2 regions of the Candidatus Enterococcus palustris genome follow, and region 1 is predicted to be linked to the other one. Evidence: a T-box and tRNA genes for the amino acid it is inferred to sense, from the RefSeq annotation. Region 1 holds a T-box; the other holds one or more tRNA genes.
The links. A T-box is a leader RNA that pairs with one kind of tRNA and senses whether it is charged. The one in region 1 lies ahead of tyrS (tyrosine--tRNA ligase), so its partner is inferred to be a tRNA-Tyr.

Region 1 (15,155 bases):
AATCGCAATCAAGATCGCAACATGAGCCGGAATACCAAAACCAATAATACTAATACCGATCATCAACAGCAATGTTACTAATAAGAAAACAGCTTCATTAAAATTCACTTGATATTTTTTCATACATTGTTCCTCACATTTTTCGTAGAAAGTCGATGAATATTCTTATTCATTTTCTTTCATTTATTTTTTATAGAAAAGCTGCAGCTGTGACAAAGCAAATTTTTCGCTTTGTCACACCCACAGTGGTCAATTTACAATCGTTTATTCAGCGTAGATTGCTTCTAATTTTTCTTGGATCGCTGTTTTGATTTTTTCTGCATATTCGTCAAAAACTTCTTTATCATTCATGTATGGTGACATACCAGCAGCACGTAAGATCGTTACTTTGTCCGCACGTTCCCATTCAGCACGAGAGAATCCTAAGCTGTTTACAAATTCAAATGGGCTGTGGCCGTATTCTTCGATAGCAAAATCTGTATGAGATGTAATGAATTCGTTGTTATATAATCCACCTTTTGCGTATGAAGCATAGTCATAGAAATCGTGGTTTAATTTGTTCATTTTCACAAGATCAGTATTGCCTTTTTCATTGAATACATAGTCCACCATATTAAAATCTGGTTTTGTTAAAGCATGGATTTCGATTGTTTTATCGCCGACTTTGAATTCTAATCCGTCGATAAAGTGATAGAAATGATATGCTCCTTCAATACTTGCGCCCATCAATTTACCGTAACCTGTTACGTTAAGCGGCAAGACTTTATGTGCTGTCCAAACAGCTGCAGCCGTTGCACCAGCTTTAGAGCCTTCAAGAATATATGCGCCAAGTAAAGCTGGAATATCTGCGCCTTTTTCAAATACATAAGTTGCAAAATAAGAAATCACGTCACGCATACGGATGTCTTTGATGACAACACCACCAGCTGAATAAGGGATATAGCCCATTTTATGTGGATCGATCGTGACAGATTCAGCTTGTTCGATTGCTTTGAAAGAGTCATAAACTTCTCTTGTCAACCAATCATTTTTCTCTTGGAAGATGTTATGTTTGGCATAAACTTCTTCGATTTTATCCCATTCGATAAATTGATCGTTTTCGTCTAAGAAGATTGAACGTCCATAGCCACCGTATGCTGCATCAACGTGTACATAGAAGTAGATGCCTTCTTTGGCTAATTTATCACGTAAAGCAATGATTTGATCGATACGATCGACTTGTCCTTCTTCTGTTGAACCAACCACACCAACAACTCCAAGAGTCGGAATTCCTTGTGCAGCTAAATCACGGATTTGTACCTCTAATTTGTCAATATCCATACGGTATTCACTGTTTACTTCACCAGCGATAACTTGATCTAAACCAATCCCAATGATGTCAGCAGCTTTCAGCCATGAATAATGTTTTGTTTGAGGAACGATCCATTTACCTAATTTGTCTAAGTTCTTACCACTGCGGGCTGATTGAGCTTTGATTTCGTCAAATTGGTCTTGTACTTGATCTAAAATATCTAAGACTTCTGTTGTTGACATATTCAATAATTCCCAATCTGATTTCCCAGCAACCATTTCTGGTACTACAGCTTGGATAGCAAATGGTAAAGATTTCATATTGCGGGCATACCATAGACCTTCTAAGTTTGCGATCGAACCATCAGCCGCAATATGACCCCAGCCATCTTCATAACCCATCAATGTAGCAAATTCTAACCCAACTTCTTCTTCCATTTGTGACGTTGCAGGTGATGACTCATACGCCACGTTATTACCGTTCCAAAGCATTGCAGTTGTATAGGCGATAATTGATGGCATTAATGTTTCAGCGTTCATATGCCCCCAGAAACGACCTGCTGAGTGCCATGGAAGTGATTCGGTACGTAAACGAGAAGATAATACATTGAAAACACTTCTCATGTTGTCTGCTGTTTCTTGGAAACTTTTAGAACTTCTATCTTGTGGTGAAATCACTGGTAAATCTTGCGGCATGTAATTTTGTCTCCAGCCCACATGTTCATCGATCATTTTATTTAATAGCTCTTTGAATAAATCAACGTTTTCACCTTTGTCGCCTATAAATAATGCTTTTAAATTTGTATCATCAGTATTGAAATTTTTCATGATATTTTCCTCCAATAGTTTCATAATTGATCATGCTAAAAAGTTTAGTTTTAATCGTTCTTTCTTATTTATCTGTTTTCTTCCATTCTGGTTTCTTTCTCTTATAAATGAACAATGCAATACCGATCATAATAACAGTTGCCGCCACTTGGAAAATAATATAAGCTACATGTCCACTTTGAGGAACTGAAGTTGGCGGAATCAAGCTGACTAGAATCGTAACAACCACACTCACGATCGCTAGAACTGAAACAAACCACATCAAACCATTGCCTTTACTTCCTAATCGAAATGGACGTTTCACAGTTGGCATACTGTAACGTAATTTGATCGCTGAAAGTGAAATCAGTAGATATACGACACAATAAAGGATCGTTGTTGTGATCGTGATGATCAAAAATGCCGCACTGATATCTGGTACAACAACATATAAGAACGATACAAGTGAAATGACAATCGCTTGGATCATAACAAACACAATTGGAATTCCTTTTGCATTACGTTTTTGGAAGAATGGTGGTAAGTTTCCTTCTTCTGCTACTTTGATCATTGATTTACTTGGACCTAAAACCCACGCACTCAATTGAACTAATACACCCACTAAAATCATCAAAGAAATAATATTATTGAAAATCGCTGGAATCCCAAGATCTTGTGTCATGATCACAAATGGTTGCGTGATATTGGCAAGTTCCATTTTTCCGGCTGGTACACTATCTGCTACACTTAAACCAGCTGCTAAGTTAAACACAACTAATAGTAAAACAGAAGCAATCACAGCAATTGGATAATTCCGTTTTGGATTATCGATATTGTTTGCATGAACAGATGAAATTTCTACTCCAGCAAAAATGAAGATAATTCCTGTCAAAGTTGGTAAACTACCTAAATCGCTAAAGTCAGGTAATAATTTACTTGCTTCAAAATGACCTAAGTAACTCTCTTGGTTGATGCCGTGTTTTGCCATGTACATCATTCCTAAAACAACTAGAGCAACAAAAGGAATATAAACACCGATCACAGCACCCCAGTCACCTGCAATTTTGACCATATCAAATTTCAAGTTCAATAGTGTAATGCCCCAATAAGAAATCAAGATCATGATAAAAATGAATAAATTATTATGTCCAAGGTCTGGACGGTCGATTACGTAACCAAGTAGTACACCTACAGTTGAAGCAACCATTACCATTCCGAAAAACATTTGTACCCATAATAACCATGACGTAACAAAACCCCATTTTTCACCAAACGCATTACGAACCCAGACTTGCGGTCCGCCCTCTTCTGGCCAGCCAGTTGAAAGTTCTGCTGAAATCAAAGCAATTGGTAAGGCAAAGCAGCAAGCTGCGATCAACATATAAAAAATTTGCGCCCATCCCGTTGATGCTAATGTTGGAACACTACGAACCGTTCCAAAAAAGGCCATGGTAATTCCGATTAATCCAAATAATGACAATTTCTTATTCATGTTTCTATTTGACCTCCTGATTAAATTTATTTTTTGTTTCCCACATGTGAAATCACTCCCAAAGTATAGGTAGCTTTTAGCCCCAAGTCAAAAAGAGTAGAATTAAAAAAAAAGCCCGTTATTTAAGATTTATGTACTCTATACAGCGCGTCAGCACTGCGCTACGCTAAAGCATTTATGTGAAAAAATCGCATAAAACAGCTTTTTGTAAAAAGGTCGTTCGCAATTGTCAGAAATCCTATTTGACCCTTCCGTCTTTCGAAAAACCTAGATTAAAGTGAAGTCCGATTATATGAGAAAGAGCTCATTTAAAAATAATAAAAGAAAAAAAGAAGTATTTGACAAGTTGGTTTATTTGTCGTAAAATTGCTACAAAATAACATATCAAACTTTAATAAAGCGAAGTAGCAAGAATGTCCCTATTTCAGAGAGTCAACATTTAGTGAGAGTTGGCATATACATTTTTTGTGAATTACACTTTTAGTTTCCTACCGTAAGTAGGCGTCTATCTACGATACAGATTTGAGAGGTATATGAGTTTTTCGTATACAATTTGGGTGGTAACACGGCGAAGTTCGTCCCATAGGCATTGAGCCTATGGGGCGTTTTTTATTTTATTTAGGAGAGGAAGAAGAGACATGACAAACATTATTGATGAATTAGAGTGGCGTGGCGCCATCAACCAACAAACAGATAGCGAAGGTTTGCGTGAATACGTTGAAACCAATAGCATTTCACTATATTGCGGTGTGGACCCTACAGGAGACAGTATGCATATCGGGCATTTGATTCCCTTTATGATGTTAAAAAGATTCCAAGCATTTGGACACCATCCATTTATTTTAATTGGTGGGGCTACTGGTACAATTGGTGATCCGAGTGGACGTACAACAGAACGTCAATTACAAACAATGGAAACTGTTCAGCACAATGTTGATTCTTTAACAAGACAAATGGAAAAATTATTTGCAGTGGACACAGATAACACACTAACTTTAGTGAACAACTACGATTGGACACACAACCTTACTTTGTTGGATTTCTTAAGAGATTACGGTAAGTTCTTCAACATCAATACAATGCTTGCCAAAGATATCGTAGCAAGCCGTTTAGAAACAGGGATTTCATTTACAGAGTTCACGTACCAAATTCTACAATCAATGGACTTTTTACACTTATTCCAACACAACGACGTTCGCATGCAAATCGGTGGCGCTGATCAGTGGGGCAATATCACAGCAGGTCTTGACTTGATCCGTAAAAAAGAAGGTGCTGATGCAAAAGCCTTTGGTTTAACGATTCCATTGATGCTAAAAGCGGATGGTACAAAATTTGGGAAAACAGCTGGCGGTGCCGTTTGGTTAGATCCTGAAAAAACAACACCTTACGAGTTCTACCAATTCTGGGTTAACCAAGATGACCGTGACGTAATCAAATACTTGAAATTCTTTACCTTCTTAACAAAAGAAGAAATCGATGCATTAGAAGTTAAAGTAGAAACTGAACCACATTTACGTGAAGCACAACGCGTACTAGCTGCAGAAATGACAAAATTCGTGCATAGTGAAGAAGATTTAAATGATGCTTTAGCAATCTCAGAAGCATTATTCTCAGGTAACGTAAAAAATCTAACTTCAAAACAAATTGAAGAAGGCTTTAAAAACATGCCGACTGTCGAAACAGAATCACTTGATCAAAACCTTGTTGATTGGTTGATCGAACTTGGCATTGAACCATCTAAACGCCAAGCGAGAGAAGACATCTCAAACGGTGCGATTTCGATCAATGGTGATCGTATTAAAGAGTTGGACTTTATTGTTACAGCAGAGCACAGTTTTGACGGAAAATTCATTATTGTTCGCAAAGGGAAAAAACAATACACTTTAGTGAAATTACTTTCTAAGTAAAAAATAGTTAGTCTATTTCTAAAGGGTGAAGTAAAACTGAAAATCAGTTTTACTTCACCCTTTTACATTTATTTATTCAATTTACTGGACAAAATACAAAAAAGTTTTATAATAAAAAATGCTTGCTACGAAACACATTGAATACTATGAACTAATGTTGAAAATTACAACGAAAGAATTTAAGTTGATGATGAACAGTACAAGACTTTCATAAGAAAGTCTTAATCATTTGTATTAGATAGCTGCACAAATCGATCCTTAGGAAAATAGATAAATTGGCAGTGAGACAACTTGCGTCTCAAAGTAAATTTCCTAATTTTCTACAGAATCAAACGATTTGTTCCGCTTTTAAATTTAGGAGGAACTTATGAAAATCGACAAGATACAAGACGGCCACGGCGATGAGTTTTTCCGCTCTCTATTAGCTTTAGAAACATTGGAGGATTGTTACAATTATTTTGATGACTTAATGACATTAAAAGAATTGGATTCTATGATACAGAGATTTGAAGTTGCAAAGTTACTATTGTTGAATAAAACCTATAGTGATATTGCGGAAGCTACTGGCAGCAGCACTACAACGATTTCTAGAGTGAAACGAATTATTGATGAAGGTAATGGCGGATTACTTGAAATGGTCCATAGGATCGATGAACAAGATGGCGAAGAATTGCATCATTAGAATAATAGTATTATTTTACAAAATAATTAGAAGTTCTAAAAGTTAAGCTCATTCCTTAACTTTTAGAACTTCTTTTATATATAAAGTTTCCTAATAGCTCTGATTGTCTTATAATAGAATAAATAGTGATAAATCATAAAAAATAGTTAATCTTAATATATCATTAGATAAACAGAAATAATTCAACATATCAGGAGATTATACATGAAAAAAACAATAGTTTCACTCTTAAACTACCTATTCATCTGCTCAATTCTTTACACATTGTACGGTGCACTTAGAAGTAGCCTGTTAGATATCTCAAATATAAATGATAAAATCTGGGTATTCTTGTTATGCCTACTTTTTATTAGTGCTATTATCTTTTGTTCAGAAAGTAGCCGTTTATATTTAAATAAAAAAAGCAAGCAATGGTTCGAATTTTTCAAAAAAAATATAGAACTAATTACAAAGATGCTCTTTATTTTAACGATTTTTTTACAAGTAATCATCTTATATTATATTCATGTACCACTTGATTGGGATGTAGACGGGATCCACGCAAGTGTAACGGAGCTGATTAAAAATTCCCCAGATTCAATTGCCAGCATCTATTTATCAGGTAATCCCAATAATAGCTTGTTTTTCTTTTTAATGTATTTTATAAGTCAAATAGGGAATTTTTTTCATCAATCTTTAGGTTATTCTTGGATGTTTTGGCAACTGGTAAACACCATTTTTATGGATATCGGCTTTATTTTTATTTTTCTAGCAGCTAAAAATCTATTCAATAAAAAAGTAGCCTACCTTTCATTTTATCTAGCATTTATACCATTAGCTTTGTCACCTTGGATGTTAGTTATTTATACAGATATTATTATGTTGCCAGTCATTAGTATTATTTTTTGGCTCTATTCTCTAGCTATCAAAAATCACAAGAAACATCTAATTGTTTTTTTAGGTATTTTGACTGCCGTCTCTTATCTACTAAAACCTTCTTCTATTGTTTTTTTAATCGCATACATCCTAGTTTCGCTGATTACATTAATAACAGAACATAGAAAAATTAAATTAAAAAAAGTAATATTGATTACACTGCTTTTTTTCCTGCCTTTTGCTGGAACACTCAAACTGTTTCATACATTTGAGAATCATCAAAAACTTGTGATCATTGATAAAAGTAAAGCTAAACCTTGGCAGCACTTTGTAATGATGGGGGTGAGAGGATCTGGTGGCTATAGTGTTGAAGATACTGATACTATAAATTCACTCCCTTCAAAACAAGATAAAATCAACTACGCAAATAAAGAAATTGTTGCACGCTTAAAAAATCATGGGTTTATCGGATATACAAAATTTTTAATGAAAAAGCATCTCAACAATACAGATCGTGGTGACTTTGGTTGGGGCAGAGACGGAAATCCCCAAGTATACGTCAAATCGAATGATCCTATACAAATTTTCCTAAGAGATACTTATTATCAGCAAGGAGAAAAGGTTAAAACAGTACGCATTTTTATGCACTTAATGTGGATTGTCACTCTACTAGGTCTACTATTCGCCACAAAAAAAGAAGAAAAAAATGAAGATACTGATTATTTACTAGCTATTTTCAAATTAACTATCTTAGGCGCTTTTTTGTATCTTCTTCTATTTGAAGGTGGTCGATCCAGATATTTGATTCAATATCTTCCTACTATATATATATTGTCTGCTTATGGTTTTTACAGTAAACTTCCAACAATTGAACAAAATATAAAAAAATTATAGTAAAAAAACACCTGCCAAGTAGTTGAATCACAACTCGGCGGGTGTTTTTCACTCTAACAAAAGACCGAGCTTGGCTAGCTCGGTCTTTCTTTGTGTGACAAATATGCTATTTAAATATGAATTGGCAAACCTAAAGCCAACTCAGAAGCATCCATAGTAATTTCCCCTAAAGATGGGTGTGGATGGATCGTTAATGCAATATCTTCGGCATTCATGCCAGATTCAACTGCTAATGATAATTCAGAAATCATATCACTTGCGCCAACTCCGCCGATTTGTGCTCCGATAATGACATTGTCTTCGTTTGTTGTTACCAAACGTACGAATCCTTCAGTTTTACCTAAAGAGATAGCACGGCCGTTACCAGCGAATGGGAATTTGTAAGCTGTTGCTTCTAATCCCGCTTCTTTGGCTTCAGCAATTGTCATACCAACGCTTGCTAATTCTGGGTCAGTGAAGGCTACAGCAGGCATTGCTTTGTAGTCTACTTCTACTTTTTTACCAGAGATTGCTTCTGCCGCAATTTTTGCTTCGTAGCTTGCTTTATGAGCAAGAGCAGCACCTGGTACGATATCACCAATAGCGAAGATGTTTGATACGTTTGTTCTACCTTGTTTGTCCACTTTTACTAAACCACGTTCGCCAACTTCAACACCGGCTTGTTCTAAACCAAGATCATCAGTGTTTGGACGACGTCCAACTGTTACCATTACATAGTCAGCAGTGACTGATTCTTCTTTGCCGTCTACTTCATATTTTACAGTTACGCTGTCGCCGTTGTCGATTGCTTCTTTAGCCATCGCTTTGGTTACAACTGTTACATTTTTCTTCTTGAAGTCATCTGTAACTAGTTTAACCATGTCTTTTTCATACGTTGGTAAGATTGAAGGACTGCCTTCTAAAATCGTTACTTCAGAACCAAGGTTAGCATAAGCGCCACCTAATTCTGCACCGATAACACCGCCACCGATGATAACAAATTTCTTAGGTACTTCTTTCAAGTTCAAACCGCCAGTAGAATCTAAGACACGTCCGCCAAATTTAAATCCTGGGATTTCGATTGGACGAGAACCTGTTGCTACGATTGCATTATTGAATGAGTAAGTTTGAGCTGAATCTGGGTGGATCACACGTAATGTGTTTTCATCAACGAAGAACGCTTCTCCTTCAATAACTTCGATTTTATGTTTTTTCATAAGGAAGCTAACGCCAGTTGTTAATGAATTAACAACTTGGTTATCTTTCCAATCTTGAGTTTTTGTAAAATCTAGTTCTACACCTTTAGTTGTTACACCAAACATTGTTGAATCTAGTGATTCTTGATAGTGATGTCCTGCTGCGATCAATGCTTTAGAAGGAATACATCCAACGTTTAAACATACACCGCCGATAAACTCACGTTCAATGATCGCAACTTTTTGACCCATTTCAGCAGCACGAATTGCTGCAACGTATCCTCCAGGGCCTGAACCAATTACGACTGTATCTAATTCAATGGCGAAATCTCCTACTACCATGTGATAATCATCCTTCCATTAATAATAATTCTGGATCAGCTAATAAACGCTTGATGTTGTTCATTGCTTTTTGAGCAGTTGCTCCGTCAACAATACGGTGGTCAAAACTCATTGAAAGTTTCATTACACGACCAACAACGATCTCTCCATCTGCATTTACAACTGGTTGAGTAGCAATCGTACCAACACCTAAAATCGCAACTTCAGGGTAGTTGATAACTGGTGTGAACCAGCCGCCGCCAACTGAACCAATATTACTGATTGTGATAGAACCATCACGCATATCCGCACCAGTTAATTTGCCTTCAATTGCAAGAGCTGCTTTTTCGTTGATTTCATCAGCGATAGCAAACATGCTCTTAGTGTTCGCATTTTTAACGTTTGGTACATATAAACCATGATCAGTATCTGTTGCGATACCAATGTTATAGTAGTTTTTATAAACGATTTCTTGTGCTGCATCATCAATTGATGCATTCAAGATTGGGAATTTTTGAACTGTTGCTGTCAATGCTTTCACAACGTATGGTAAGAATGTTAATTTTGTACCATTTGCTGCTGCAACATCTTTAAATTTCTTACGGTGATCCCATAATTTAGATACTTCAACTTCGTCATGCAATGTAACGTGTGGCGCAGTATGTTTACTGTTAACCATCGCTTTAGCAATTGCTTTACGAGTTGGCGTCATTTTCTCACGAGTTTCAGCTTCACCTAAGTCAGAAACAAACGGTTTAGCTGGAGCTTTTGGTGCTGCTGATTCAGTTGTTGCTGTTGCTTGTGGTGTTGCTGCAGTTTGTTCAGCTTGCGCTGGTGCTGCTGCTTGTCCGCCACCTGAAATAAATGCTTCGATGTCTGCTTTTGTGACACGTCCACCTTTTCCAGTTGGTGCAACTTGTGTGATGTCTACATCTTTTTCACGAGCAAATTGACGTACCGATGGCATAGCCAAGACACGTTTGTTTGGATCAGCCGCTGCTACTACGCCAGTTGACGCTGCAGGTGCTGGTGCTGCTTGTTCTGTTTGAGCAGGAGCACTTGCTGCTGGTACTGAACTTGGTGCAGAGTTATGTCCTGGTGCATCGATTTCGATCAATACATCTCCAACGTTTGCTACTGTACCTTCTGGAACAACGATGTTTTTAACTGTTCCTGTAACTGGTGAAGGGATTTCTTCAACAGATTTGTCGTTTTGAACTTCTAATAGTGTATCATCTTCGTTGATTGTATCGCCTGATTTAACGAACCATTTTACGATTTCGCCTTCTGCAATACCTTCACCAATATCTGGTAATTTAAATTGGAATACTCCACCGCCATTATCAGCTGCTGGTGCTTCTGGAGTAGCTGCTGGTTGAGCAGGCGTTTGTTCTTGAGCAGGAGCAGCTGGTGCTGCATCATTTTCAGGATGTCCTGGTGCATCGATTTCGATCAATACATCTCCAACATTTGCTACTGTGCCTTCTGGTACTACGATTGATTTAACTGTTCCTGTAACTGGAGATGGAATCTCTTCTACAGATTTATCGTTTTGAACTTCTAATAATGTATCATCTTCATTGATGGTATCTCCTGCTTTAACGAACCATTTTACGATTTCGCCTTCTGCAATACCTTCACCAATATCTGGTAATTTAAATTGATAAGCCATTTTTTAAGCCTTCCCTTCCTTTATCGTATCTGTCTAACTCGCAAATTACTGAAAACAACAGCTCTAAATTTCCACATGAAAAAATATCACGTGAAAATTCAGGCATGCCGTTTAAAGCAAATTTATTCAGTTTTTAATTAAAATTCTGCGATTTCTCTAGCTTTCGCTTCGATATCTTTAGCATTTGGCAACCAAATGTTTTCTGCTTGTCCAAATGGGAAGATTGTATCTGGAGCAGATACTCGGCCAATTGGCGCTTCTAATGATAATACTGCACGTTCAGAAATTTCAGAAACAACCATAGCACCAACGCCAGCTTGTTTTTGTGCTTCTTGAACAACAACTACGCGACCAGTTTTTTCAACTGATTTAATGATTGTTTCAACATCTAAAGGAGCGACAGTACGTAAGTCAATGATTTCAGCAGAGATATTGTCTTTCGCCAAGTTGTCAGCAGCTTTGATTGCTTCACGAACCATTGCACCGTAAGTGATGATAGAAACATCCGTACCCTCACGAGTAACAGCCGCTTTATCTAAAGGCACTTCGTATGCTTCATCCGGCACTTCCTCACGGAATGAGCGGTATAGTTTCATGTGTTCTAAATAAACAACTGGGTCATTACTTCTAATAGAAGAAATTAATAATCCTTTTGCATCATATGGATTTGATGGGATAACAACACGGATACCAGGAGATTGAGCAATCAATCCTTCTAAGTTATCTGAGTGAAGTTCTGGTGTGTGTACACCACCACCAAATGGCGCACGAACAGTAATAGGCATGTTGCGTGTTCCACCCATACGGTAACGAGTACGAGCCATTTGACCAACGATTTCGTCAAAGACTTCGAATACGAATCCAAAGAATTGGATTTCAGGAACTGGACGGTAACCTTCTAAAGCTAAACCGAAAGCTAAACCACCGATTCCAGATTCTGCTAAAGGAGTATCGAAGACACGGTCTTCGCCAAATTTTTCTTGTAAGCCTTCAGTTGCACGGAAAACTCCGCCGTTTTTACCAACGTCTTCACCGAAGATCAGTACGTTTTCGTCTTTCTCTAATTCAAGAGCTAAGGCATCTGTGATTGCTTGGATCATTGTTTTTTGTGCCATGATTATTTCGACTCCTTCGCTTCGTAGAATGCAATTTGTTCTTTAATGTTTTGTGGTTGAACTTCAAACATATTTTTCAAGAAATCAGATACTTTTTGTTTTGGAACTTTATCTGCTTCTGCAATTGCTACTTTGATTTCTTCTTTTGTTTTTTCGATTACTTCATTTTCTTTTTCTTCAGACCATAAACCTTTGTCTTCTAGATATTTACGGAAACGAACTAATGGATCTTTTTGTACCCATTCGTCATCCATGTCTTTTGAACGGTAACGAGTTGGATCGTCACCTGATAATGTATGTGGACCATAACGGTAAGTTAATGTTTCGATCAATACAGGGCCATTGCCATTTGCAGACCATTCGCGTGCTTCTTTTGCAATTGCATACACTGCTAATGGATCCATTCCGTCAACGACGATCCCTGGAATCCCTGCTGCTACTGCTTTTTGTGCTAATGTTTTAGCTGCTGTTTGTTTTTCACGAGGTGTTGAAATCGCAAAACCATTGTTTTGGATGATGAACACGCCGTTTGCATGATATGCTCCTGCAAAGTTGATAGCTTCATAGAAATCACCTTGTGAAGAACCGCCATCACCTGTATAAGTGAAGACAACGTTTTTCTTGCCGCGTTTTTTCATTCCTAAAGCAACACCAGCTGCTTGGATGTATTGCGCACCAATGATGATTTGTGGTGGTAGAGCATTTAATTCTGGTGCATAGTGGTTACCTGCTACATGTCCACGAGACCAAAGAAAAGCTTCTGTTAATGGTAGGCCGTGTTGAACTAATTGAGGTACATCACGGTAACCTGGTAATAAGTAATCTTCTTTTTCCATAGCAAATTGACTTGCTAATTGGCTTGCTTCTTGTCCAGCAGTTGGTGCGAAGAAGCCTAGACGACCTTGACGGTTCAAAGCAGTTGAACGTTGGTCTAATACACGTGACCAAACCATACGAGTCATTAATTCTACTAATTCGTCATCTGATAAATCCGGTACAGCGTCTTTGTTTACGATTTTCCCATCTTTATCTAAAATTTGAAATGTTGGGAAATCAGCGTCGACTTTTTCCATAAGTGCTTTAAAGTCAATAGGTTTTTGTTTCTTTGCCTTTGCCATTTTGTCACACAATCCTCTCTGTTACGTTTCTTTTTTTCGTAAAAAGTAAAACAGTGTCAAAAACTGTATTACTTTTTATCGACTACACTTACAAATTATCACTAAACAGATAAAAGAGCAAGTAAAAAGTGAGCATTTCTTTAAATTTGATTAAAATACCTGAAACCTTTCGTACCAAAGGTTAGTGATTAAAATCACAAACAAGAAACCGTTTTACAAATAGCCTTCCTAATCATATCTTTTGACAACAGACTGTTATAGTTACTCGGTTCATTGTTATGCTACAGCAAAATCACAAGTTAGAAATTGTTTGCTAAAAAATGAACAGACTTTTCCAAAACATAAAAAATGGAACAAAGACAAAAATTGGGGTATTTTGTCTTTGTTCCATAAAAAACGAATATTAATAATTAAAAAATAATTTTTCTTCATTCTTTACGAATAACAACTTCAATCACAAAGAAATTTTTCGGTATTTACACATGAACAATTTTTTAAAATAAAACGAAACAAAATCTTGATTTCACCAAAATTACTCTTTAAAAAAATGAAATTCGTTTTTTTCTAAATTAAATCCACTCTTTGGTGATATGGATATAAAGTCGTTTCGCAACTTCTACTGTAATCAAATATAGTACAATGATCAAAATAAACCAGCCCCAATAATTAGCAGGAAGTTTCACAAAGTCGAAAACCTCCCTAATTGGTGTCAAGACAATCAATAATCCTAACCCTACTGCGCCTATACTAGAAAGAATCACTGCAGGTGATGCAATACTTTGGATAAATGGAAGCTTTCTAGTTCGAACCATCTGAACCACTAATGTTTGACTAACTAATCCAACAACGAACCAACCTGTTTGGAATAAGTGCTGACTACCGACCGTGTTTGCGCTGAATACAAACCACATTACTGCATACGTCATAATATCAAAAATACTACTTACAGGTCCAATGCATAGCGTGAATTTCATCAAGCCATTCGTTTCCCAGCGGACAGGTTTTAATAAATCTTCTTCATCCACATTATCCCAAGGAATTGCTAACTGAGCGATATCATAAATTAAATTTTGAATCAATAATTGAATAGACAGCATTGGTAAAAAGGGTAAGAAGGCACTTGCAATCAAAATTGAAAAGACATTCCCAAAGTTTGAACTGATTGTGATTTTAATATATTTCATCATATTACTAAAAACTTTTCGACCTTCGATCACACCATCTTCCAAAACGTTCAGACTTTTCTCTAATAGAATGATTGAACTGGCATCTTTGGTAATATCAGCGGCGGTATCAACCGAAATACCAACATCTGCTTTCCGAAGAGCCGGTGCGTCATTGATACCATCTCCCATAAATCCTACAGTATGTCCGTTCCCTTGAAGCGTTTCGATGATTCGTGATTTTTGCATAGGGTTTAATTTTGCAAACAAATTTGTCTTCTCTACTTCTTCTTTCAGTTGTTCATCAGAAAAATTATCGATCTCAGAGCCAAGCACTACGTGAGATACTTCAATTCCAACATCACTACACACTTTTTTAGCAACAATATCATTGTCACCTGTCAACACTTTTACGTTGACGCCATGCTCATGTAATGACTTGATCGCAGTGATCGCTGATTTTTTAGCTGGATCTAAAAAGCCCATAAAACCAATCAATGTCATTCCTTGCTCATCTTCTATACTATAGATTGCTTCGCTGTGAACATCTTTTTTTACCGCAACAGCTAATGCACGCATACCTTGTTCATTCATCCGAATGTTCACTTCGCGCATTCTTTTTTGTAATTCTGGTGTCAACGGAACGATTTCGCCATTGATTTCT
Region 2 (15,155 bases), 300 kb from region 1:
AAACCAAGGAGCCCTCTCAAAAAGACGAATTTCTAGCTAAAATCTATGTTGCTTCTATTCTAGATAAACACACAGTCAAAGGGCTACTTTTTGAAAGAAGACAGCATCAGCTGAAAATTTTAAAGCAAAACCAAGAAAAGCAAGAACAAATAGAACAGTTGAGTGATCCTGTTGAACAGAACAGAAACTTTGGGCGTTTCCTTGTCATCCAAAGAAGAATACGTATTTGTGAAGAAGAACTGAGATGGTGTCAATGGGCGGAAGAACAGGTGGAACAACTATTCTCAAAAAAGCTTAGTATCTGATACTATTTGTGCACCAAAAAAGAGGAAAAACAACTGAGTGTCTTTCCTCTTTTTTACGTTTTCTTACGCACTATAAAACTTTTTTTCTTATTTTCAACATGATAACAGATAACATAGAAATAAATAGACCAAATACTATAGACAACATATGGACTTGCTCGCCTGTTTTAGGAAGTACATGATTAGTATTCTTTTTAGTACTATTTTCATTTTTTAAATTGTTATCCATTTTATCTCCGAAGTTATTCTTGTCAATGCTGCTCTGATCATTATTTTCCTCAACAAACACAAAAATGGTCAACGAAACTTGATCATAAGCATATGTTATTTCATACTTACCTGCTTTTGAGGTATCGACTTTTCCAGTAACGGTTATATCTTTGATACTTAGCTGATTCCCCGCTTTATCTGTTGCCCCTTTGAAATTGTCTTCTGCATGCCAATTGTCACCAACATGAATAGTTGAGTCGTTAGCCTGAATACTAGCTAGGTTATCTTTGACAGTGACCGTTATTTTAATTGTAGCTTCACCATTAGTATAATCAACATTATATATCCCTGGTACTTTAGTATCTACTTCTCCAGATAGCATGGAATCATTATAAGATAATTCATTTCCATCCTTATCAGTTGCTGATACAAAACTGTCATACCCTTCCCAGTTATCTCCAACATAAATAAGAGAATCTTTAGCATAAATACTTTCTTTATTTTCTTTTACAATCACTTCAATTGTTTTTGATGATCTTCCATTTTTATAAGTTACAGGATACGTTCCAGGAATAGTAGTATTCACAGTATCTGCAGTCATATTAGCATTAAACTCAATACTCTCTCCATCTCTATTAGTAGCTGAGAGAAAACTATCTTTTGCTTCCCACCTATCATTAACATAAATGATAGTATCTTCAGCCTCGATCGTTTCTAGATTTTTTTTTACAGTCACTATGATTGTTTTAGACACACTGTTATTTGTATACGTAACTTCATAGGTTCCTGGGAACTCAGTATTTACAGTATCAGTAGTCATAGCTGGATCAAATGAAAGGGTATTCCCCTCTTCATCAGCAGCTGAAATAAAATTATTTCGTGGATTCCATTCGTCTCCCGTATAAATTGTAGAGTCTCTGACTTCTAACTTGGGCCGTTTTTCTGCCCAATAATAATTTCCCTTCATTGTTAAACCATCATATTGATTTGCTAATTCTTCTGATGTATAGACTATTCCTTCATGATCTCGTTGCCACTTTCCATAATAAGGTAAAATATTACTTGGAGAAGGTAATGTTACTCCATCTTTAAATTGAAAATTTTCGCCAAGATTGATATGTTTAAGTTCACTCATACGTGCAAACATTTCATACATATAAACTACCTTACTTGTATCAAAATTAGATATATCGATACTATTTATTTGGCTACCACTAAACATATTATTCATATTCTTCACATTATTTATATAAAAACTGGATAAGTCTACACTATCTATTTGAGTCCCTGTAAACATTTCATCCATGTTTTTGACTTGAGCTGTTTCAAAGCTAGAAACATTTAAGTTCGTTATTTGACTCCAGCCAAACATAGCTGACATGTTTGTCACTTGGCTTGTATCAAAATGAGATAGATCTAAACCATCCAAATCAAGACCACTAAACATACCACTCATGTCTGTTGCATTACTTGTATCAAAACGACTGATATCGAAGTTTTTTACTCCACTTCTCATAAACATACCACTCATATCTTCTACATGACCTGTGTCAAAGTTTGATAAATCTAAATGATCTATATTTTGCGTCCCAAAGAACATACTTCTCATATAAACTACATTGCTTGTATTAAAACTTGATAAATTTAAGTTTGTTAAACTGCTTGCGTAAGAAAACATGAATCCCATATCAATTACTCGGCTTGTATCAAAATGAGATAAATCTAAACTTACTAAGCTACTTGTATTTGAAAACATATCTCGCATTAGAGTAACATTACTTGTATCAAACTCACCAAGATTCTCAAATTCGACAACTCGATCTAAATTAGAAAAAAGATTTGAGGAATTGTTGCTAGCTTTCACAGGTCCATCAAAAACTATTTTATTAATTTGATTTCTATATGGAAACCAAGGTGAACTATTTCTAGTATTTATAAAGTCACCACTACCTATATGTAAAGCTCCAGAATTATCTATTTGCCATTTACTCGTTCCGAACATTCCTGAGGCAACAATTACTTTCCCACTTTTTTCTTCTTTTATTTCATTAGATACTTCAGGCACACTTCTTGAAGTATCTAATGTACTCTCTTTCTGAGGCATAACTTCTTCTGCTTCATTATCGTATGTACTGAATTTTTCTGAACTGTTTTCTATGTGTTGTTCTGCAGATTCATCTAGTTTATACTCGTTGATCTCTTCGGCGCTTACAATGATTGGACTAATATAGCCAACTAGCAAGATAAATAAACAATAAACTCTTATTTTCCTCATAATAACCTCCTTTTAACTAATGTATTAAAATATTAAAAAACAAGCCAACGTTTCACCAACGTTGGCTTATCTTTTATACCGGCGGCCGGGGTCGAACCGGCACGCCCTCGCGGGCACTGGATTTTGAGTCCAGCGCGTCTGCCAATTCCGCCACGCCGGCATGAAATAAATTTGCAAGGCGGTAACCGGATTTGAACCGGTGATGAAGGTTTTGCAGACCTCTGCCTTACCACTTGGCTATACCGCCATATTATAAATGAAACATTCTCTATTAGAGAAAACTGGGGTAGCTGGATTCGAACCAACGCATGACAGGATCAAAACCTGTTGCCTTACCGCTTGGCTATACCCCAATATTAGAACTAAGGGCGACTGATGGGAATCGAACCCACGCGTGGCGGAACCACAATCCGCTGTGTTAACCACTTCACCACAATCGCCATAAAGCATATGATAATTTTAAAAGCTAAGGGCGACTGATGGGGATCGAACCCACGCATGGCGGAACCACAATCCGCTGTGTTAACCACTTCACCACAATCGCCATAAACTATTAACAGGGATAGTAGGAATCGAACCCACAATGACGGTTTTGGAGACCGTAGTTATACCGTTTAACTATATCCCTACTATGTAATGGAGGAAAGTGGATTCGAACCACTGAACCCTAAGGAACGGATTTACAGTCCGTCGCGTTTAGCCACTTCGCTATTCCTCCAAATGGCGCAAGACAGAATCGAACTGCCGACACACGGAGCTTCAATCCGTTGCTCTACCAACTGAGCTACTGCGCCAAAAATTAATGAAACGGTCTGGACGGGACTCGAACCCGCGACCTCCTGCGTGACAGGCAGGCATTCTAACCAGCTGAACTACCAAACCGTAATTTAATGGAGGTTGACGGGATCGAACCGCCGACCCCCTGCTTGTAAGGCAGGTGCTCTCCCAGCTGAGCTAAACCTCCAATAAATATAAATGACCCGTACGGGAATCGAACCCGTGATACCGCCGTGAAAGGGCGGTGTCTTAACCGCTTGACCAACGGGCCAATAAAAACTTAATACGGAGAGTAAGGGATTCGAACCCTTGAGACAGCGTTCACCGTCTACATGATTTCCAATCATGCTCCTTCGGCCTCTCGGACAACTCTCCAGAGTTAAAAGAAGCAAAATATTACTCATAAATCCTATATTAAGGAACTCCGGCAGTAGGACTCGAACCTACGACATCATGATTAACAGTCATGCGCTACTACCAACTGAGCTATGCCGGAATAATTAGCGTGGCGACGTCCTACTCTCACAAAGGGAAACCCTTCACTACAATCGGCGCTAAGAAGCTTAACTTCTGTGTTCGGCATGGGAACAGGTGTATCCTTCTCGCTATCGCCACCACACTGGGTGTTGTTACTATTAAGTTGAGTGATTATTCACTCAAAACTGGATTGAAGTAGTAATCAAACATTCCGAAAAAACTTTTTTATTTCGTTACTTTGGTTAAGTCCTCGACCGATTAGTATTGGTCCGCTCCGTACATCACTGCACTTCCACTTCCAACCTATCTACCTGATCATCTCTCAGGGGTCTTACTTTCTTAAAGAAATGGGAAATCTCATCTTGAGGTGGGCTTCACACTTAGATGCTTTCAGCGTTTATCCCTTCCCTACATAGCTACCCAGCAATGCCCTTGGCAGAACAACTGGTACACCAGCGGTAAGTCCATCCCGGTCCTCTCGTACTAAGGACAGCTCCTCTCAAATTTCCAACGCCCGCGACGGATAGGGACCGAACTGTCTCACGACGTTCTGAACCCAGCTCGCGTGCCGCTTTAATGGGCGAACAGCCCAACCCTTGGGACCGACTACAGCCCCAGGATGCGACGAGCCGACATCGAGGTGCCAAACCTCCCCGTCGATGTGGACTCTTGGGGGAGATAAGCCTGTTATCCCCAGGGTAGCTTTTATCCGTTGAGCGATGGCCCTTCCATGCGGAACCACCGGATCACTAAGCCCGACTTTCGTCCCTGCTCGACTTGTAAGTCTCGCAGTCAAGCTCCCTTCTGCCTTTACACTCTGCGAATGATTTCCAACCATTCTGAGGGAACCTTTGGGCGCCTCCGTTACTCTTTAGGAGGCGACCGCCCCAGTCAAACTGCCCACCTGACACTGTCTCCCACCACGATAAGTGGTGCGGGTTAGAGGGTTCATAACACAAGGGTAGTATCCCACCAGCGCCTCCACCGAAACTAGCGTTCCGGGTTCATCGGCTCCTACCTATCCTGTACATGTGGTACAAACACTCAATATCAAGCTACAGTAAAGCTCCATGGGGTCTTTCCGTCCTGTCGCGGGTAACCTGCATCTTCACAGGTACTAAAATTTCACCGAGTCTCTCGTTGAGACAGTGCCCAAATCGTTACGCCTTTCGTGCGGGTCGGAACTTACCCGACAAGGAATTTCGCTACCTTAGGACCGTTATAGTTACGGCCGCCGTTTACTGGGGCTTCAATTCTGAGCTTCGCCGAAGCTAACCCATCCTCTTAACCTTCCAGCACCGGGCAGGCGTCAGCCCCTATACTTCATCTTTCGATTTTGCAGAGACCTGTGTTTTTGATAAACAGTCGCTTGGGCCTATTCACTGCGGCTGACCGAAGTCAGCACCCCTTCTCCCGAAGTTACGGGGTCATTTTGCCGAGTTCCTTAACGAGAGTTCGCTCGCTCACCTTAGGATACTCTCCTCGACTACCTGTGTCGGTTTACGGTACGGGCAGTTGTTTTCTCACTAGAAGCTTTTCTTGACAGTGTGACATCAGGAACTTCGGTACTATTATTTCCCTCCCCATCACAGCTTGTCCGTATAGAGTAAAGCATTTGACTCTACTCAAGACTTACTGCTTGGACATGCACTTCCAGTCGCATGCATTCCTTAGCCTCCTGCGTCCCTCCATTGCTCAAACAAAAACAACTGGTACAGGAATATCAACCTGTTGTCCATCGCCTACGCCTATCGGCCTCGGCTTAGGTCCCGACTAACCCTGGGCGGACGAGCCTTCCCCAGGAAACCTTAGTCATACGGTGGACGGGATTCTCACCCGTCTTTCGCTACTCATACCGGCATTCTCACTTCTAAGCGCTCCAGCCGTCCTCACGATCGACCTTCAACGCCCTTAGAACGCTCTCCTACCATCACACCAGAGGTGTGATCCACAGCTTCGGTAATATGTTTAGCCCCGGTACATTTTCGGCGCAGGGTCACTCGACTAGTGAGCTATTACGCACTCTTTAAATGGTGGCTGCTTCTGAGCCAACATCCTAGTTGTCTGTGCAACCCCACATCCTTTTCCACTTAACATATATTTTGGGACCTTAGCTGGTGGTCTGGGCTGTTTCCCTTTCGACTACGGATCTTATCACTCGCAGTCTGACTGCCGAATATGAATGAATGGCATTCGGAGTTTATCTGAATTCGGTAACCCGAGATGGGCCCCTAGTCCAAACAGTGCTCTACCTCCATCATTCTTAACTTCGACGCTAGCCCTAAAGCTATTTCGGAGAGAACCAGCTATCTCCAAGTTCGTTTGGAATTTCTCCGCTACCCACAGCTCATCCCCGCACTTTTCAACGTACGTGGGTTCGGTCCTCCAGTGCGTTTTACCACACCTTCAACCTGGCCATGGGTAGATCACATGGTTTCGGGTCTACGACTACATACTCATTCGCCCTATTCAGACTCGCTTTCGCTGCGGCTCCGGCTCTTCACCTTAACCTCGCATGCAATCGTAACTCGCCGGTTCATTCTACAAAAGGCACGCCATTACCCATTAACGGGCTTTGACTTGTTGTAGGCACACGGTTTCAGGATCTATTTCACTCCCCTTCCGGGGTGCTTTTCACCTTTCCCTCACGGTACTGGTTCACTATCGGTCATTAGGGAGTATTTAGCCTTGCGGGATGGTCCCCGCGGATTCCGACGGAATTTCTCGTGTTCCGCCGTACTCAGGATCCTCCTAGGTGTTGCCAACATTTCGTCTACGGGGCTATTACCCACTTTGGCGAACCTTTCCAGGTTCTTCGACTATCTTGACAGACTACCACAACGGAGTCCTACAACCCCAACAAGCAAGCTTGTTGGTTTGGGCTCTTCCCGTTTCGCTCGCCGCTACTCAGGGAATCGAATTTTCTTTCTCTTCCTGCAGGTACTAAGATGTTTCAGTTCTCTGCGTCTACCTCTAACCAGCTATGTATTCACTGGCAAGTAACATCCTATAAAAGATGTTGGGTTTCCCCATTCGGAAATCTCTGGATCATAGCTCACTTACAGCTCCCCAAAGCATATCGGTGTTAGTCCCGTCCTTCATCGGCTCCTAATGCCAAGGCATCCACCGTGCGCCCTTATTCACTTAACCTTATGACCTTACGGTCAGTTTGTTTGGTTCGTTTCTCTAGCGATAGAGGCGTCACCAATAAAATAAGCATTCGAACTATTTTAATTAAAAAACTCATTCAACGCGGTGTTCTCGGTTTGTTTTGATTACTTTTTTACTTCAATATCCAGTTTTCAATGAACAATACTAGTAACCCATTGGTTACTAATGGAGCCTAGCGGGATCGAACCGCTGACCTCCTGCGTGCAAAGCAGGCGCTCTCCCAGCTGAGCTAAGGCCCCGTGGTACTTATTAATTTGAGAGTAAACCTCTCAAAACTGAACAAAGTGTCGACGAATGTGTAAGTTTCCGTAATATTCCTTAGAAAGGAGGTGATCCAGCCGCACCTTCCGATACGGCTACCTTGTTACGACTTCACCCCAATCATCTATCCCACCTTAGGCGGCTGGCTCCACAAGGGTTACCTCACCGACTTCGGGTGTTACAAACTTTCGTGGTGTGACGGGCGGTGTGTACAAGGCCCGGGAACGTATTCACCGCGGCGTGCTGATCCGCGATTACTAGCGATTCCGGCTTCATGTAGGCGAGTTGCAGCCTACAATCCGAACTGAGAGAAGCTTTAAGAGATTTGCATGACCTCGCGGCCTAGCGACTCGTTGTACTTCCCATTGTAGCACGTGTGTAGCCCAGGTCATAAGGGGCATGATGATTTGACGTCATCCCCACCTTCCTCCGGTTTGTCACCGGCAGTCTCGCTAGAGTGCCCAACTGAATGATGGCAACTAACAATAAGGGTTGCGCTCGTTGCGGGACTTAACCCAACATCTCACGACACGAGCTGACGACAACCATGCACCACCTGTCACTTTGTCCCCGAAGGGAAAGCTCTATCTCTAGAGTGGTCAAAGGATGTCAAGACCTGGTAAGGTTCTTCGCGTTGCTTCGAATTAAACCACATGCTCCACCGCTTGTGCGGGCCCCCGTCAATTCCTTTGAGTTTCAACCTTGCGGTCGTACTCCCCAGGCGGAGTGCTTAATGCGTTAGCTGCAGCACTGAAGGGCGGAAACCCTCCAACACTTAGCACTCATCGTTTACGGCGTGGACTACCAGGGTATCTAATCCTGTTTGCTCCCCACGCTTTCGAGCCTCAGCGTCAGTTACAGACCAGAGAGTCGCCTTCGCCACTGGTGTTCCTCCATATATCTACGCATTTCACCGCTACACATGGAATTCCACTCTCCTCTTCTGCACTCAAGTCTCCCAGTTTCCAATGACCCTCCCCGGTTGAGCCGGGGGCTTTCACATCAGACTTAAGAAACCGCCTGCGCTCGCTTTACGCCCAATAAATCCGGACAACGCTTGCCACCTACGTATTACCGCGGCTGCTGGCACGTAGTTAGCCGTGGCTTTCTGGTTAGATACCGTCAAGGTAAGAGCAGTTACTCTCCTACTTGTTCTTCTCTAACAACAGAGTTTTACGATCCGAAAACCTTCTTCACTCACGCGGCGTTGCTCGGTCAGACTTTCGTCCATTGCCGAAGATTCCCTACTGCTGCCTCCCGTAGGAGTCTGGGCCGTGTCTCAGTCCCAGTGTGGCCGATCACCCTCTCAGGTCGGCTATGCATCATGGCCTTGGTGAGCCGTTACCTCACCAACTAGCTAATGCACCGCGGGTCCATCCATCAGTGACACCCGAAAGCGTCTTTCAAATCAACACCATGCGGTGTCGACTGTTATGCGGTATTAGCACCTGTTTCCAAGTGTTATCCCCCTCTGATGGGTAGGTTACCCACGTGTTACTCACCCGTCCGCCACTCCTCTTTTCAAATGAGTGCAAGCACTCGGTAGAAAAGAAGCGTTCGACTTGCATGTATTAGGCACGCCGCCAGCGTTCGTCCTGAGCCAGGATCAAACTCTCATAATAAAAGTTGAACACAATCCGAAGATTGTTAAGCTCATTTGTTTGCTAGCATATTGCTTCGCTTTGTTAAAAATTGTTGTTTGTTTTTACCGTTGTAAAAACAACCTACACATTTGGTTCGTCTTACTTTGTTCAGTTTTCAAAGGTCTACTGTGTTACCTCGCAGCAACTTTTACATCATATCAAATCTTCGATTTGATGTCAACACTTTTTAAAAAAAAGTTTCAAAGTTTTTTCTGCTTGATGTTATCGAATGTTTCGCGACAACTTCATTAGTTTATCAGGTTGTTTGTTATTTGTCAACAACTTTTTTCCTGATTTTTCAAGTTTCTTTAGCTGTTTTATTTCAACAACTTTGTTATTCTATCATGATTGTATCTCACTCGTCAAGAGGAAAAAAAACATTTTTTTCTCTCTTATATTTATAAAGTGCAATCACAAGAACATGTATAAATATAACAAGTCTTATCGCAAAAAGCAACTAGAAAATGCCTATTTTTCATTCTTTTTTTCTTTAGCGAACAAATCTCTTCAACTTCATCTAAGCATTCGCTTTTTCCGCTATGTTGCAAATCATAACAGTCAGATTATTCGCTTAAAGAAAAAAGCAGGAGCTTACCTGCTCCTACTCTACTATTTCACCTTTATCTACTATTGGAATATAAATTCGGAATATCGTGCCTTGATGGACAACACTTTCGGCATCTATTCTTCCTTTGTAGTTCTCTACTAGTTGCTTGGCGATCGACAGCCCCAGGCCATTCCCACCTTTATTACGAGCGCGCGCTTTGTCAACGCGATAAAAGCGATTAAATATTTTCTCCAAGTCTTCTTCTGGTATCCCTTCACCAAAATCTTGAATAGCAATTTCAAACTCATTCAACGTTTTCGAAATAGAAATATGGACTTCTTTCCGTGTTGTTGAATATTTCACCGCATTATCTAAAATGATAATCAGCAGTTGTTCAAAATGATTACGATAAATACCTAAAGTTACTTCGTGCAATAAGTCGTCATCTAAAGTGATAACAAAATCTGGATATAGTATTTTAAAGTTATTGAACACTTGGTACACTACTTGCTTCGCATTTGATGTGTGGTTTGAATACTGAACGTCTACTTGTTCCGCCCGGGATAGGTCCAACATTTCTTGAACTAAGCTCTTCATACGAACTATTTCTTGCAAACTGGCTTCTAAAGATTCATCCAAAACTTCTGGGTCTTCTTTCCCCCAACGATTCAGCAAACTCAAATGACCTTCAATAATTGCAACTGGTGTACGCAATTCATGAGATACGTCTTCTACAAACTGCTCTTGTTGTTCAATATAGCGTCTCATCCGATCTAACATTTCATTAAAGATTTCTGCGAGATCCGCTAACTCATCATTTGAATGAATATCCGGCATATGAATATCTGATTGAGGATCTCTTCTAATAGTATCCATTGTGTCCCTTAACACTTTCAATGGTTTTAAAAAGTATGATGATAGGATAAAACCTAGAATACTGCTTAAAATCAATGAGATTATTTCTAGTACAAACAATGTCAACAATAAACGATTTCTAATATCGTAAAAAGAAGATAACTCATAAAATGCTTGGATATACCCGACGATCTCTCTATTATCTTTTGAACGAACAGGCTGAATCATCAAAAAACCCGTCTTATCCCCCATTGTTTTAATCTCAGCAGATTGTTTTTCTTTTTTTAGCAACTGATTTTGCGCTTTCTGTGTTTCAAATATCAGTGTTCCTTTCGTATCATAGACCGAAAGGAATAAGGCAGGTTGCCCTAATTCAGAAATCATGCTATCCATTTCCATCAATGATCCTTCTACAGAAAGTTTTTTGCTGTCCAGGTCATTCTCATTAACACTTGGGGTCTTTAATTTTTCATAAACATCTGAGATCGTCAAATTTTCTGCTGCATTAGCTAATCGGTTGCCTACTTCAGCGACCGTTCTTTCTACATTTTCACGTTCTTTTTCAACAATCAAATTAACGGATGATTTATAAGTAATCACAGCGAATATAGTGAATACAACAAATATGAAGAAAGAACTTGCAGAAGCCCACTTGATTGTCAAAGAAGGCCCCTTCAGTTCTTTTTTTGTTGCTTTTTTCATTTTTATTGATTTCACGAGCGCATCACATAACCTGTTCCACGAACAGTTTGAATGTAACTCTCCTCGCCTGGAACATCAATTTTATTACGCAGATAACGGATATAGACATCGACAACGTTTGTTTCGACTTCTGTTTCGTAACCCCAGACTTTATTTAATAGTACATCACGGGCTAGGACAACATTTACATTTTCCATTAAAGTTAGAAGTAATTCATATTCGCGCTTTGTCAATTCGATCATCTCTGAATTGCGGCGCACAACGCGGTTTTCTTTTTCGATTGTTAAATCACGGTATGTGATCGTGGTTTGCTTCGCTACATTTTTGTCACCTTCGATATCGATTCGGCGAAGCAATGCGCGTAAACGCGCTAATAATTCTTCAATAGCAAATGGTTTAACAATGTAGTCGTCTGCTCCATGATCTAAGCCAGAGACACGATCAATTACAGAATCACGTGCGGTCATCATAATAATCGGTGTGTTTTTCACTTGGCGTACACGGCGACAAACTTCAAGTCCATTCAATTCAGGCAACATCAAATCTAAAAGGATAGCATCCCAATCATTATTTAAAGCCGCTTCTAAACCAGTACGTCCATTGTAGTGAACCTCTGTCGTGTAACCCTCATGTTTCAGCTCCAACTCTACAAAACGCGCTAAGTTCTTTTCATCTTCAATAATTAGAATATTACTCATTGGTTATTTGTCCTTTCTCTTTAAAAGCTATCTTAAAGCCTACCTATTATACCCACTTTTAACTCAAAAAGCTAGTAACAACCTGTTTTCTCCTTAATAACAGACAGAAAACCATGAGAAATCTTTGGATCCCATGGTTTTCCAACTTATTATTCTTCGTTATACCAACTATAGTGGTAAGTGCCTTCTTTATCAGTACGTTGATACGTATGAGCACCAAAATAATCTCTTTGAGCTTGAATCAAGTTTGCTGGCAAACGCTCTGAACGATAAGAGTCATAATAAGCAATCGCTGAAGCGAATGTTGGAACTGGTACACCGGCTTGAACAGCGATCGATACCACATCACGAACAGACTGTTGATATTTTTTCGTAATATCAATAAAGTACTCATCTAATAATAAGTTTTCGATTGTCGGATTTTTATCGTATGCATCTGTGATTTTTTGTAAAAATTGAGCACGGATGATACAACCTGCGCGCCAGATTTTAGCGATTTGACCGAACGGTAAATCCCATTCGTAATCTTCAGATGCAACACGTAATTGTGCAAAACCTTGCGCGTAACTCATGATTTTACTAAAATAAAGAGCTTCACGAATTTTTTCGATCAATTCCTTTTTATCGCCTTGATAAGCAGGAGCTTCGGGTTTTGCCAATACTTTACTTGCTTTTACCCGTTCCTCTTTATATGCAGATATGAAACGAGCAAATACAGATTCTGTAATCAGTGGTAATGGGACACCTAAATCTAATGCACTTTGACTTGTCCATTTACCAGTTCCTTTATTACCAGCTGCATCCATAATCACGTCAACGATTGGTTTGCCAGTTCCTTCATCATCTTTGCGTGTTAAAATATCTGCTGTGATTTCTACAAGGTAACTATCTAATTCGCCTTGGTTCCATTCATTGAAAATCTCAGCCATCTCATCAACGGAAACACCAAGGATATTTTTCATTAAGTCATAAGACTCAGCAATCAGCTGCATATCACCGTATTCGATTCCATTGTGTACCATTTTAACATAATGCCCCGCACCATTTGGACCAATGTAAGTAACGCAAGGTTCACCATCTTCGGCTTTCGCTGAAATTTTTTCTAAAATTGGCGCTACTAATTCATACGCTTCTTTTTGACCACCCGGCATGATTGAAGGTCCTTTAAGCGCACCTTCTTCACCGCCTGAAACACCCGTTCCGATAAAATTGATTCCTGAATTAGCTAATTCTTCATTTCTACGAATTGTATCTTTAAAGAATGTATTCCCGCCGTCGATCAAAATATCCCCTTTATCTAAATGAGGCAATAATTCTTGAATCGTCGCATCTGTTGCAAAACCAGCTTGAACCATCAACATAATACGGCGAGGTTTCTCAATAGAGTCTACAAACTCTTCAATTGTATAAGTCGCTTTAAAATTTTTATTTGGATGTTCTTCAACGACATCCGTTGTTTTTGAACCTGTACGATTAAATAGAGCAACTGAATATCCTCTACTCTCGATATTTAGGGCTAAATTTTTCCCCATTACGGCCATTCCGACTACGCCAAATTGTTGTTTTGTCATCTTGTATCCTCCCACTATCTTAGAAAAGAACTTCATTAGAACTTTCTTATAATCTACATCATTATAACGTAGAATGCTTGATATGAAAACAAAATAGTTCGAATAATTCCATTTATTCTAGTTTATTTTTTATAATTTGGACAATTACAGAGAAATGTCAATCAAAATACTTCTCACTAAATTAAAATAAATCCCCTAGGCTCCATGGTTAGCCTAGGGGATTTTAACATTTTCTAAAAAATGTTTTATGCTTCTTTAGAGATTACGTCTTTTCCATCGTAATGACCACATGCTGGACATACGTGATGGCTTTTTCTCATTTCACCACAGTTTGAACATGCATTCAAACCTTTGATAGTTAATTTGTAATGAGTACGGCGTTTGCCCTTTTTAGCTTTTGAAGTTCTTCTAGCTGGTACTGCCATTGGTGTTCCACCTCCTTGTAAAGATGTGTGCATAAAATGCACGATATATTCCAATCTTACTAGTTATCGTCATCTTCAGTTGTTTCATTGAATAATTCGGATAATTTAGCAAGACGAGGATCCATTGTTTGTTGTGCTTCAAATTGTCTTTTCTGTTCGTACGCTTCTTCTGATAGAACTTCCCAGTCATTGCCTTTTGGCATATCTTGACTTGTTTGTTCTTCTTCTGACAACACTTGAATTGGAATAGACAAAAGAATGTTATCTTCGACGGATTCATCTAAATCAATTGTTGGTTTTTCCAACAAAATAATTTCTTCATCTGCCAAACGTTCATCTCTTTGCTGATATTGTTCAGGAGTCATAAAGACTTCATCCACATCAATTGCTAAAGTAAGAGGAACAGGTGTTAAAGAACGTGAAGATGGAACTGTTACAATAACATCAATTCTATAGTGAAGCAGATACTCTTCTTTTCCTACTGTTAATATCCCGGTTGCTTTAACAGGACTAACATCTAGAATTAGATTGTCTCTTTTCATCAAAGACGCTTTTAAATCAAGTGTCTCTGAAAAATCACATGGTTTGTCTTTGTATTTATTTAGTTCTAGTAAAGACCATTTCATATTCATCACCTCATAACGCAACAAAAGCAATTATACAAGGGTTTGAAAGCTTTGTCAATGGAATTTTCTTGACAGTGTTTTCTTCTTTCATCTTTTTTCAAGCTCTCCTATTCTATTCTTGATTTTTAATGGTAAAATAAGACAAAGGAGGAGCTAGTATGAAAGCTTTTGAGTTTAAAAACGTCTCTTTTATTCGGGATAAAAAGACATTGTTAAATAACGTGAACTGGTCTGTTGACACTTCTGAAAACTGGGCTATTCTTGGATTGAATGGTGCAGGCAAAACACTTCTTTTACAACTGATTTGCGGCTACTTATGGCCGTCTAAGGGGCGTTTAGAAGTGTTGGACCAAGTATTTGGTCATGCTTCAATACCAGAGTTACAGCGCCGGATCGGTTGGGTTAGTACTGCTTTGCAGTATCGAATGAAAAATCACGAGACCGCCGAAAAGATTGTTCTTTCAGGTAAATTTGCTAGCATTGGCATTTATCAGAACTATACCGAAAAAGAATTAGAGCAAGCCAAAGACATTTTAAGAAATGCTGGCGGTGAGTCGCTCATCGGTAAAAAGTATGAAGTATTATCTCAAGGAGAACGTCAACTTGTCTTGA

Region 2: it encodes a tRNA-Tyr, which carries the amino acid that the T-box ahead of tyrS (tyrosine--tRNA ligase) is inferred to sense. The anticodon was not compared.

Annotation. Positions count from the first base shown of each region.
Region 1 covers NZ_CP147244.1:1,269,971-1,285,125, forward strand. Annotated here, with positions in the region: gene nhaC (Na+/H+ antiporter NhaC) at 1-123, opposite strand, end outside; gene tdc (tyrosine decarboxylase) at 265-2,118, opposite strand; gene tyrP (tyrosine-tyramine antiporter) at 2,183-3,589, opposite strand; T-box leader at 3,972-4,175, shown strand; gene tyrS (tyrosine--tRNA ligase) at 4,228-5,496, shown strand; gene A5821_RS06010 (YerC/YecD family TrpR-related protein) at 5,864-6,178, shown strand; gene A5821_RS06015 (glycosyltransferase family 39 protein) at 6,383-7,927, shown strand; gene lpdA (dihydrolipoyl dehydrogenase) at 8,038-9,444, opposite strand; gene A5821_RS06025 (dihydrolipoyllysine-residue acetyltransferase) at 9,452-11,095, opposite strand; gene A5821_RS06030 (alpha-ketoacid dehydrogenase subunit beta) at 11,233-12,210, opposite strand; gene pdhA (pyruvate dehydrogenase (acetyl-transferring) E1 component subunit alpha) at 12,213-13,328, opposite strand; gene mgtA (magnesium-translocating P-type ATPase) at 13,898-15,155, opposite strand, start outside.
Region 2 covers NZ_CP147244.1:974,746-989,900, forward strand. Annotated here, with positions in the region: gene A5821_RS04550 (PadR family transcriptional regulator) at 1-305, shown strand, start outside; gene A5821_RS04555 (bacterial Ig-like domain-containing protein) at 376-2,790, opposite strand; tRNA gene A5821_RS04560 (tRNA-Leu) at 2,867-2,950, opposite strand; tRNA gene A5821_RS04565 (tRNA-Cys) at 2,967-3,037, opposite strand; tRNA gene A5821_RS04570 (tRNA-Gln) at 3,072-3,143, opposite strand; tRNA gene A5821_RS04575 (tRNA-His) at 3,158-3,230, opposite strand; tRNA gene A5821_RS04580 (tRNA-His) at 3,262-3,334, opposite strand; tRNA gene A5821_RS04585 (tRNA-Trp) at 3,348-3,418, opposite strand; tRNA gene A5821_RS04590 (tRNA-Tyr) at 3,428-3,508, opposite strand; tRNA gene A5821_RS04595 (tRNA-Phe) at 3,512-3,584, opposite strand; tRNA gene A5821_RS04600 (tRNA-Asp) at 3,599-3,672, opposite strand; tRNA gene A5821_RS04605 (tRNA-Val) at 3,682-3,754, opposite strand; tRNA gene A5821_RS04610 (tRNA-Glu) at 3,767-3,838, opposite strand; tRNA gene A5821_RS04615 (tRNA-Ser) at 3,854-3,942, opposite strand; tRNA gene A5821_RS04620 (tRNA-Asn) at 3,990-4,063, opposite strand; rRNA gene rrf (5S ribosomal RNA) at 4,071-4,186, opposite strand; rRNA gene A5821_RS04630 (23S ribosomal RNA) at 4,283-7,194, opposite strand; tRNA gene A5821_RS04635 (tRNA-Ala) at 7,382-7,454, opposite strand; rRNA gene A5821_RS04640 (16S ribosomal RNA) at 7,538-9,098, opposite strand; gene A5821_RS04645 (HAMP domain-containing sensor histidine kinase) at 9,721-11,223, opposite strand; gene A5821_RS04650 (response regulator transcription factor) at 11,235-11,921, opposite strand; gene gndA (NADP-dependent phosphogluconate dehydrogenase) at 12,071-13,492, opposite strand; gene rpmF (50S ribosomal protein L32) at 13,738-13,917, opposite strand; gene A5821_RS04665 (YceD family protein) at 13,977-14,543, opposite strand; gene A5821_RS04670 (ABC transporter ATP-binding protein) at 14,702-15,155, shown strand, end outside.